DNA from 2 places in the Streptomyces sp. TLI_053 genome. Region 2 is predicted to be linked to the other one. Evidence: riboswitches for the same ligand, from Rfam matches in the RefSeq annotation. Region 2 holds a riboswitch; the other holds the start of a gene.
The links. Region 2 has a riboswitch for S-adenosylmethionine ahead of BLU95_RS06765 (IclR family transcriptional regulator). Riboswitches for the same ligand answer to the same signal wherever they lie in the genome.
Positions count from the first base shown of each region.

Region 1: it holds a riboswitch for S-adenosylmethionine, as region 2 does, so the genes downstream of both, thrC (threonine synthase) here and BLU95_RS06765 (IclR family transcriptional regulator) in region 2, are expected to answer to the same signal.

Region 1 is NZ_LT629775.1:5,350,471-5,355,487, reverse strand. It holds gene groL (chaperonin GroEL) at 1-630, opposite strand, end outside; gene BLU95_RS21795 (cold-shock protein) at 1,099-1,302, opposite strand; gene BLU95_RS21790 (MoaD/ThiS family protein) at 1,888-2,163, opposite strand; gene thrC (threonine synthase) at 2,206-3,486, opposite strand; SAM riboswitch class I at 3,505-3,637, opposite strand; gene BLU95_RS21780 (glucosyl-3-phosphoglycerate synthase) at 3,810-4,820, shown strand; gene BLU95_RS21775 (alpha,alpha-trehalose-phosphate synthase (UDP-forming)) at 4,868-5,017, shown strand, end outside.
Region 2 is NZ_LT629775.1:1,730,029-1,735,045, forward strand. It holds rRNA gene BLU95_RS06750 (16S ribosomal RNA) at 1-332, opposite strand, end outside; gene BLU95_RS06760 (SGNH/GDSL hydrolase family protein) at 984-2,273, shown strand; gene BLU95_RS06765 (IclR family transcriptional regulator) at 2,322-3,035, opposite strand; SAM riboswitch class I at 3,232-3,374, opposite strand; gene BLU95_RS06770 (TetR/AcrR family transcriptional regulator) at 3,517-4,140, opposite strand; gene BLU95_RS06775 (amidase) at 4,296-5,017, shown strand, end outside.

The sequences.
Region 1 (5,017 bases), 3.6 Mb from region 2:
CTCCATACGCTCCAGGTCGGTGGCGAAGTAGGCCGAGATGTAGCCCTTGTCGAAGCGCATGCCCTCGGTGAGCTCGAGCTCGAGACCGAAGGTGTTGCTCTCCTCGACGGTGATGACGCCTTCCTTGCCGACCTTGTCCATGGCCTCGGCGATGAGCTCGCCGATCTGGGTGTCGGCGGCCGAGATGGAGGCGGTGGAGGCGATCTGCTCCTTGGTCTCCACGTCCTTGGCCTGGGCCAGGAGCTGGTCGGAGACGGCGGTGACGGCCTTCTCGATGCCACGCTTCAGGGCCATCGGGTTGGCGCCGGCGGCGACGTTGCGCAGACCCTCGCGGACGAGCGCCTGGGCCAGCACGGTGGCGGTGGTGGTGCCGTCACCCGCGACGTCGTCGGTCTTCTTGGCGACCTCCTTGACGAGCTCCGCGCCGATCTTCTCGTACGGGTCCTCGAGCTCGATCTCCTTGGCGATGGAGACACCGTCGTTGGTGATCGTGGGGGCGCCCCACTTCTTCTCCAGAACGACGTTGCGGCCCTTGGGGCCGAGCGTGACCTTCACTGCGTCGGCAAGCTGGTTCATGCCACGCTCAAGGCCGCGGCGAGCTTCCTCATCAAAGGCGATGATCTTGGCCATCAGAAGTGGTCCTCCGGGACACGGTCGACTGCTCGGACCAAGGGGTGCCCGCGACGGACGGCCCTGGTGTGCGGGGGTCCATTCCCCTACCGCTCCCTGGGGCCTCACCGACCCGGTCCGCTGTCACTCTCAAGCTGTGAGTGCTAACGCCAATGATTAGCACTCCGGGTGGGTGAGTGCAAGCCCAATCGGGCAATCCGCGAGCCGCGCCACCCGCGCCGCGCACCCGCCCGGAGCCGTCCCCGACCGCCTCCGACCGGGCCGGATCCGACCGGAACGCCGCGCCCCGCGGCCGGCCCCCGGGAGCCCGGCCCCGGGCCCGACGGCGGACATCACGACGGCCGCGACGGCCGACATGACGGCGGACATGACGGCGGGCCCGTACGACCGAGGTCGCACGGGCCCGCCGTGAGAATCAAGAGGTGCGCCAGCCGATGGGCCGAGCAGAGCTCCCGGGTGTCGGAAAGGTCAGACCGCCGCGCGGACCATGTCCGCCTGCGGACCCTTCTGCCCCTGAGAGATCTCGAACTCGACCCGCTGGCCCTCCTCAAGGGTGCGGTAGCCGTCCATCTGGATCGCGCTGTAGTGGACGAAGACGTCCGCACCACCGTCGACCGCGATGAAGCCGTAACCCTTCTCCGCGTTGAACCACTTGACGGTGCCCTGAGCCATTCCGAACTCCCCTAGTGCTGTGCTGGCCCTTCACGCGCCCGCAGGTCTGCGGGCCCGGGTCTGGTTGGAGGCCGGCCCGGGGAACCCCCCCTGGGCGCAGCCGCGCACGCCACAATCCTCCCGATGACGCCGAACGGCATCCGGCGAACGGGCGATTGCGTCGACCGCGGCTGAATGTATCCGGATCGACGCCCTCTGCAACAGGGTCAATGGCGGGGAATTCACCCGCGGCGCCGTGGGACAGGACGGGCGCAATCGGGATAAAGCCCTGCATTCTCCGCCGGACATAGCGGACGTATTACCAGAAATCCCCGCCAGAATTCTGACACCGGCCTGACATGTATCCAGGTCCCGGGCCCGTCCCGGCTCCCGCCGGACGCGGGCCGGCGGTGGTGGCGGTGCGGTGGATTCGTTCCCGGACCAGGGTGACGGGCGCGCCCTGTTCCCGGTCCAGCGACACTTTACTCCGCCCGGGACCGAAGATATTCCCGCCAAAATGCGCACGGCCGTCCGCGGCACGGAATTCCGTGCCGCGGACGGCCGTCGGCGACGCGCCCGCCCCGGGGGGAACGGACCGCCCGCGGATCACCCGCCGGCGACCGCCGGGATGATCGAAATGTTCGCGCCGTCCTTGATCCCCGTTTCCAGGCCCTCGGCGAACCGCACGTCGTCGTCGTTCACGTAGACATTGACGAAACGGCGCAGCTTGCCGGTGTCGTCGAGGATCCGCGCGGCGATCCCGGCGTGGTTGCGCTCCAGGTCGGCGATCACCTCGGCCAGCGTGGCGCCCTCGGCGGGCACCTCGCTGACGCCGCCGGTGTAGGTGCGCAGGATGGTCGGGATGCGGACGTTGGCGCTCATGGGGGTCTCCTAGCTACTACGGGCGCTGGGTGGGCGGAGGGGTCAGTCGGAAGCGAGGCCGGCGCCCCGGAAGGCGTCCAGGGTCGGCCGGATGACGGCGGTCATGCCGGACTCGGCGACCGCGTCGAGGGTCTTGAGCCCGTCACCGGTGTTGATCGCGACGGTCTCCTTCGACGGGTCCAGCTGCCCGGTCTCGACCAGCTTCTTCAGCACGCCGACGGTCACGCCGCCCGCGGTCTCCGCGAAGATGCCCTCGGTCCGCGCCAGCAGCCGGATCGCCGCCACGACCTCCTCGTCGGTGACGTCCTCCACCGCGCCGCCGGTGCGCCGGGCGATGTCCAGCACGTACGGGCCGTCGGCCGGGTTGCCGATCGCCAGCGACTTGGCGATGGTGTCCGGCTTGACCGGCCGGATCACGTCGTGACCGGCCTTGAAGGCCGCCGAGACCGGCGAGCAGCCCGCCGCCTGGGCGCCGAAGATCCGGTACGGCCGGTCCTCGACCAGGCCCAGCCTGATCAGCTCCTGCAGCCCCTTGTCGATCTTGGTGAGCTGGGAGCCCGAGGCGATCGGGATCACGATCTGCTCCGGCAGCCGCCAGCCGAGCTGCTCGCAGATCTCGAAGGCCAGCGTCTTGGAGCCCTCGCCGTAGTACGGCCGCAGATTGACGTTGACGAAGCCCCAGCCCTCGCCGGCCGGGTCGCCGATCAGCTCCGAGCAGAAGCGGTTCACGTCGTCGTAGTTGCCCTCGATGCCGACCAGCTCGCCGCCGTACACCCCGGCCATCACGACCTTGCCCTGCTCCAGGTCGTGCGGGATGAACACGCAGGACCGGAAGCCCGCCCGGGCCGCCGCCGCGCCGACCGCGCCGGCCAGGTTGCCGGTCGACGAGCAGGAGAGCGTGGTGTAGCCGAACACCCGGGCCGCCTCGATGGCGCAGGCCACCACGCGGTCCTTGAAGGAGTGGGTCGGGTTCCCGGAGTCGTCCTTGATGTGCAGCTGCCCGGTGAAGCCGAGTTCGCGGCCCAGGTTGTCCGCCTTCACCAGCGGGGTCCACCCCGGGTTGAGGTTCGGCTTGGTCGCCACGTCGGCCGGCACGGGCAGCAGCGGCGCGTAGCGCCAGATCGACGCCGGACCGGCCTCGATCCGCTTGCGCAGCTCCTCGGCGCCCTCGCTGCCGAACTCGTAGGCGATCTCCAGCGGACCGAAGCACTCGAGACAGGCGAAGCTGGGACCGAGCGGGAACCGGGTGCCGCACTCGCGACAGGACAGCGCGGTGGCGGGGCCGAGGTCGACGGCGACTGGTGCGGCGGTGTCGATAGCCATGATGGGCGGAGGCCTCTCTCCTCATCTTCCCCGTGACGCGGTCGCGCCACAGGCCGGAATTGGCACCTGTCCCGCCGGGGCTCGAAGCCGACCGTGCGAGAAGGTTGCCGGGACGTCAACGGGCCGTTCCCTCAGTCCCTCTGGATGAGCTCTGTGAAGTTGTGGTTCTGCTCAGCGGCGACCCCGGCGTGCGAAGGTCCGATCGCTGTACGAAGACTGTATCCGAAGGCGTCGGTCCCGAACGGGACCGTCCGCCACGCGAGATGACCCGTCCCAACCGCCCCCGGTCGTCGGCCGGGACCCCATCCGTCGAGGAGAGCACCGTGCCCGCCGAACCGACCCCCGCGCTCCTCCCCGAGACCGCGTCCTGGCTGCGCCGGCGCTCCTGGACCGCGGCCGACCGACCGGTTCACACGCTCCCGGCCGCCAAGCGCGCCCTCGGTGCGGCGGGCACCGTCAGCGTCGTCCTGCCCGCGCTGGACGAGGAGGCCACGGTCGGCGAGATCGTCCGGGTCGTCCGGCGGGAGCTGATGGAACGACTACCGCTGGTGGACGAGGTGGTGGTGATCGACTCCGGCTCGGTCGACGCCACCGCCGAGGTCGCCGCCGAGGCTGGTGCCACCGTCGTCCACCGGGACGCCATCCTGCCCCGGCTGCCCGCCGCCCCCGGGAAGGGCGAGGTGCTGTGGCGTTCGCTGCTGGTCACCCGCGGCGAGATCGTCTGCTTCGTGGACGCCGACCTGCGCGAGTTCGACCCCGCCCTGGTCTCCGGCATCATCGGCCCACTGCTCACCGATCCGGACATCCAGCTGGTCAAGGCGATGTACGACCGGCCGCTGGAGACCGACGGCGCGGTGGTGCCAGCGGGCGGCGGCCGGGTCACCGAACTGGTCGCCCGCCCGCTGCTCAATCTGCACTGGCCGGAACTCGCCGGTTTCGTCCAGCCGCTCGGCGGCGAGTACGCGGCCCGCCGCTCCCTGCTCGAACGGCTGCCCTTCCCCACCGGCTACGGCGTCGAGCTCGGTCTGCTCGTCGACGCCCTGGAGACGGCCGGACCGGACGCGCTCGCCCAGGTGGACGTCGGCATCCGCCACCACCGGCACCAGGACGCCCAGGCACTCGGCCGGATGGCGGCCACCATCTACCGCACCGCGCTGGAGCGGCTGGACCGCACCCACCGGCTGAAGGCCTCCGCCGACCTGGTCCGCCCACTGCTCACCCAGTTCACCCGCGACCCGCTGACCCGCGCCTTCACCGCCCACACCCACCCGGTCACCGCGACCGAACGGCCGCCGATGCACACCGTGCCCGAGTACGCCACCCGGCGCCGATGACCCGTCCCGCGGGTTTGCCGCCCCGGAGCCCCGGCAACGAACCAACCATGGGTGATCTCACGACCGAGCGTTCGAATCCGACCGGCGCCGCTCCCGTCCTGGTGGCGTCCAACCGGGGGCCGGTGTCCTTCGGCACCGCGGACGACGGCACACTGACCCTCCGCAGAGGCGGCGGCGGTCTCGTCTCCGGGCTGTCC
Region 2 (5,017 bases):
AGTCTGGGCCGTGTCTCAGTCCCAGTGTGGCCGGTCGCCCTCTCAGGCCGGCTACCCGTCGTCGCCTTGGTAGGCCATTACCCCACCAACAAGCTGATAGGCCGCGGGCTCATCCTGCACCGCCGGAGCTTTACACCCAGGACCATGCGGTCCCGGGTCATATCCGGTATTAGACCCCGTTTCCAGGGCTTGTCCCAGAGTGCAGGGCAGATTGCCCACGTGTTACTCACCCGTTCGCCACTGATCCACCCCGAAGGGCTTCACCGTTCGACTTGCATGTGTTAAGCACGCCGCCAGCGTTCGTCCTGAGCCAGGATCAAACTCTCCGTGAATGATTACCCGTAATCGGGTCAGCACTCGCGTCGAGCGGCACGGCAACCACCGGAATAGGGCGGCCCCGCGCACTGCGTCCTCGCTAGTGTTTACTTCAAAAGGAATCTCCAACCCCAGGAAACCCTGAGGCCGGGGATGTCAACATATCTGGCGTTGACTTTTGGCACGCTGTTGAGTTCTCAAGGAACGGACACTTCCTTCAGGCGGCTTTCACACCGGCCCTCCGGGCGCTTCGTTCTTTCGTGTTCCCAGCTTATCAGATGTTTTCCGTGCCGTTCCCGGCGCTTCCTTCACCCAACTCGCTGGTGTCTTCTGCGGCTTGACGCCCCGTCCGACGTTTCAAACTCTAGCCGATCCCCGCTCCGAAAAGCGAATCCGGCCGCAATCCCCACAAATGGACACGTCAAATAAACCCGAAGCCGGGTGACGATGTTATTTCCAGAGGATTGGCCGCCCCGGGACCGTCCGCGCTGTTGCGTGTCCGGTGCTCCCTGCCAGGCGACTGGGCGACAGTACTCCTCCCGCACGCCCAGAACAAATCGCGTCCGCCCGGACCGGACCGTCGGCCGGCCGCGCCGGTCCGCTGTCACATTCCCGCACCGCCCCGGGTCAAGGCGGCAGGACCGACCGACCGTCCCGAGGAGCGCTCCATGAATCCGTTCGCCCGCGCCGCATCCGTCGCCGCGCTGACCGCCGCCCTGTCCGTCACCGCCACCTCCGTCCCCGTCCTCGCCTCCGCCACCGGAGCCGCGGTCTCGGCGTACTCGCAGCGCTGGTCGGCCGCGTGGTACGCGCCGATGATGCGGCCCTCCGCGGCGCCGTGGTTCCCGACCTGGGCGGTGCAGGGCTTCGACCACCAGTCGGTGCGGCAGGTGGTACGACTCGGCGCGGGCGGCAAGGCCGTCCGGTTCCGGCTGTCCAATCTCTACGGGACGACCCCGCTGCGGCTGAGCGGGGCCACCGTCGGCCGGGCCGCCGACGGCGCGGCCGTCGTTCCCGGGACGGTACTGCCGTTGCGCTTCGGGCACCGGGGCTCCGTCGTCGTCCCCCCGGGCGGAGAAGCCCTCAGCGATCCGGTGCCGCTGCCGGTGGCGGCCCGCGACCGGGTGTCGCTGACCCTCTGGTTCGACGGACCGACCGGCCCGGCCGGCTACCACCAGCTCTCCATGACCACCACCTACCGGGCCGACGGCGACCACCGCGGGGACACCGGCCCGGAAGCGTTCACCGACGCCGTCCGCCCCGGGTTCGGCTCCTGGTACTACCTCGGCGGGGTCGAGGTCACCGGTGGGCGCCCCGTGGGCAGGGCGGTGGTGGCGTTCGGAGAGTCCACCACCGACGGGTTCGGTGCCACCGTCGACGGCGACGACCGCTACCCCGACCTGCTCGCCGAACGGCTCCTCGCCGCCGGCCGCCCGCGACCGGTGCTCAACGCCGGCATCGGCTCCAACAAGATGCTCGCCGATTCCGCCTGCGCCGGGGACAGCGCCCTGAAGCGCTTCCGCCGCGACGTGCTCGACCGTCCCGACGTCGGCACCGTCATCGTCTCCCACGGCATGAACGACATCCTCCGCAGCGGCGACCAGATCTGCGGCGTGGACCGCGACGACCCGCCGGTGACGCTCCAGCGGCTGATCGACGCCCACCGGTCCCTGATCCGGGCCGCCCACGCCCGGGGGGTCAAGGCCGTCGGCGCGACCCTGATGCCCTTCGGCGGCGCACCCTTCTGGACCGCGCAGACCGACCGGCTGCGCCGCGACCTGAACGAGTGGATCCGCACCTCCGGCGCGTACGACGCGGTGGCCGACTTCGACCGGGCCATCGACCCCGAGGGCACCGGAGCGATCCCGGACGGCTACCACGCCGGTGACCACCTCCACCCCGGACCGCTCGGGTACCGCGTCATGGCGGACAGCATCGACCTCGACAGCCTGCGCTGACCCGCCCCGGCCGCGGGGAGCGAGGGCGGCCCCCGCGACCGGAGCGCGTCAGCTCGGGCGGAGGGCCTCGGTGAGACGGTCCGCGGCCTCGACGACGGTCTGCGAGAGAAGGGCGCCGGGGTGGCGGGTGAGCCGTTCGATCGGACCGGAGACCGTGACGGCGGCCACCACCCGGTTCCCCGGGCCCCGTACCGGCGCGGAGACGGACGCGACCCCGAGCTCGCGTTCCCCGATCGACTGGGCCCAGCCCCGGCGGCGGACGCCGCTCAGCGCCGTCGCCGTGAAGCGGGCCCCCTGGAGGCCCCGGTGGAGCCGCTCGGGCTCCTCCCAGGCCAGCAGGACCTGCGCGGCGGCGCCGACCTTCATCGGCAGGGTGACCCCCACCGGGACGGTGTCGCGCAGGCCGGAGAGGCGCTCGGCGGCGGCCACGCAGATCCGGACGCCGCCCTGACGGCGGTAGAGCTGTGCGCTCTCCCCGCTGACGTCGCGCAGCCTGGCGAGGACCGGCCCGGCGGCGGCCAGCAGCCGGTCCTCCCCGGCGGCGGCCGAGAGCTCGCCGAGCCGGGGGCCGAGGATGAACCGGCCCTCCACGTCCCGGGCGACCAGCCGGTGCTGTTCGAGTGCGACGGCGAGCCGGTGCGCCGTCGGCCGGGCCAGTCCGGTCACGGCCACGAGTCCGGCCAGGGTGGCCGGACCGGCCTCCAGGGTGCCGAGGATCGAGGTGACCTTGTCGAGCACGCCGACGCCGCTCGTGTTCTCCATGGATGTCTCCGTCTCAGGTCCCGCGAACCGCCGAGGGGCGCGCTCACGGAGGCCCCCCGCGGGGAGCCGGTGGGGGTGGTCAGCGAGGGCGGGCCGCAGAAGTCGGCCGATTGCCTGCGCCGGGCACGAGACGGGTACGCGAAAGGTCCGGGACGGGAAGCGCCCGGGGGAAGGACAGCACAGAGAGCACCGTGTCTCCTCATCTTTCCCGCGCCACATTGGCGACAGGCCGGAGTTGGCACTGATCCCGCCCGGCACGGCGCGTACTTCGGACGCCGGGTCGAACGGGGAGCTGCCGGGGCTTCGTAGGGCCGGTCCCTCCACCCCTCTGGATGATTCGCGAAGAACGATACAAGACTCCGGAGGCCGGCTGCCAAGCCCCCGGTGCCCGAGCTGCGCCCGGACCGGGCCTGCAGCGGCCCGGGGCCGTCGGCGCGGTGGCCTGCAGTCGGGCGAGGCCGGGTACCGGCCGGTGGAAACGTCAGGCCACGGGCCCCGGAACGTCCCCCGCCGGGCGGTACCGCGCCACGATTCCCCCGACCGCCCGCAGCAGCCGCTCCCCCGCCCGGTCGACGCTCCCGTTCTGGACGGCGACCTGGGCGCCCTCGAGCGCGAAGGTGATCTCGGCCGCCGCCTGCTCGGGGTCGGACAGCCCGGCCCGCGCGCAGATGCCGGTCAGCCGCCGGGCCTGCTGTTCCTTGTGCTCCTCGATCACCTGCCGCGCGGGGTCGGAGCGGTCGGGCAGCTCGGCCAGGGAGTTGATGAACGGACAGCCCCGGTACGAGACCGCCGGCAACCCGTCGGCGATGAACCGGGCCAGGCCCAGGATCTGCTCCTCGGGCCGGTCCGGGTGCTCCGCCTCGACCCGGTCGAACGCCGCCCGGTAGTCGGCGGCGACGATCCGCAGCCACTCCGCGACCAGGGCGTCCTTGGTCTCGAAATGACGGTAGATCGCCATTTTGGTGGTCCCGGCCTTCTCGGCGATCGCCTGGACGCCCACCCGCCGGATCCCCTCGCTCTGGAAGAGCTCCTCGGCGGCGTCGAGGATGCGCTCGCGCGGCGGGAGTTTCGCCACCCGGCTCGGCCTTCTGACGGGCGTGGTCATGGCTGTTCGTGGCCTCCGGTCGATTGCGGCCGCTGCGCGTCCCCAGGTTCCTGCTACGGTACCAGTCCGTTCCAGGCGATACCGATCGGTATCGCCAGGGACCAAGCGGTACCGTCAAGGACCGAGCGGTACTGTCATCGATTCCGGGAGGGACCATGGACATCACCGAGTACGTCCGCCACGACGCGGTGGGGCTGGCCGAACTCGTCGCCCGGGGGGAGGTGACCCCCGCCGAACTGGAGACGGCCGCGCGGGCGGCCGAGCGGGCCGTCGGCCCGCGGATCAACGCCGTCGCGGAGACCTGGCCGGCCGACGACGCGCCCCGCCCCGGCAGCACCCCGCTGGCCGGGGTCCCGTTCCTGGTCAAGGACCTCGGGGTGACCGCGGCCGGACGCCGGACGGAGCTCGGCAGCCGCCTCGCCGCCGGCCAGGTCGCCGACGGGGACTCCACCCTGATGACGCGTCTGCGCCGGGCCGGCCTGGTGACCTTCGGGCGCACCACCACCCCGGAGATGGCCTACAGCACCACCACCGAACCCGTGCTGTACGGCGCGACCCGCAACCCCTGGGACCTCAGCCGCAGCGCCGGCGGCTCCAGCGGCGGCGCGGGCGCGGCCGTCGCCGCCGGGATCGTGCCGGTCGCGCACGCCACCGACGCCGCCGGTTCGATCCGCATCCCCGCGGCCTACAACGGCCTGTTCGGGCTGAAGCCGACCCGCGGCCGGGTGCCGATGGGCCCGGCCGTCGACGAGATCTTCAACGGTCTGGCCGTGCACGGCAGCGTCAGCCGGACGGTGCGCGACAGCGCCGCCCTGCTCGACCTGGTCCGGGGCCCGGAGCCGGGTGACCCCTACGCCGCGCCGGAGCCGCCCCGCCC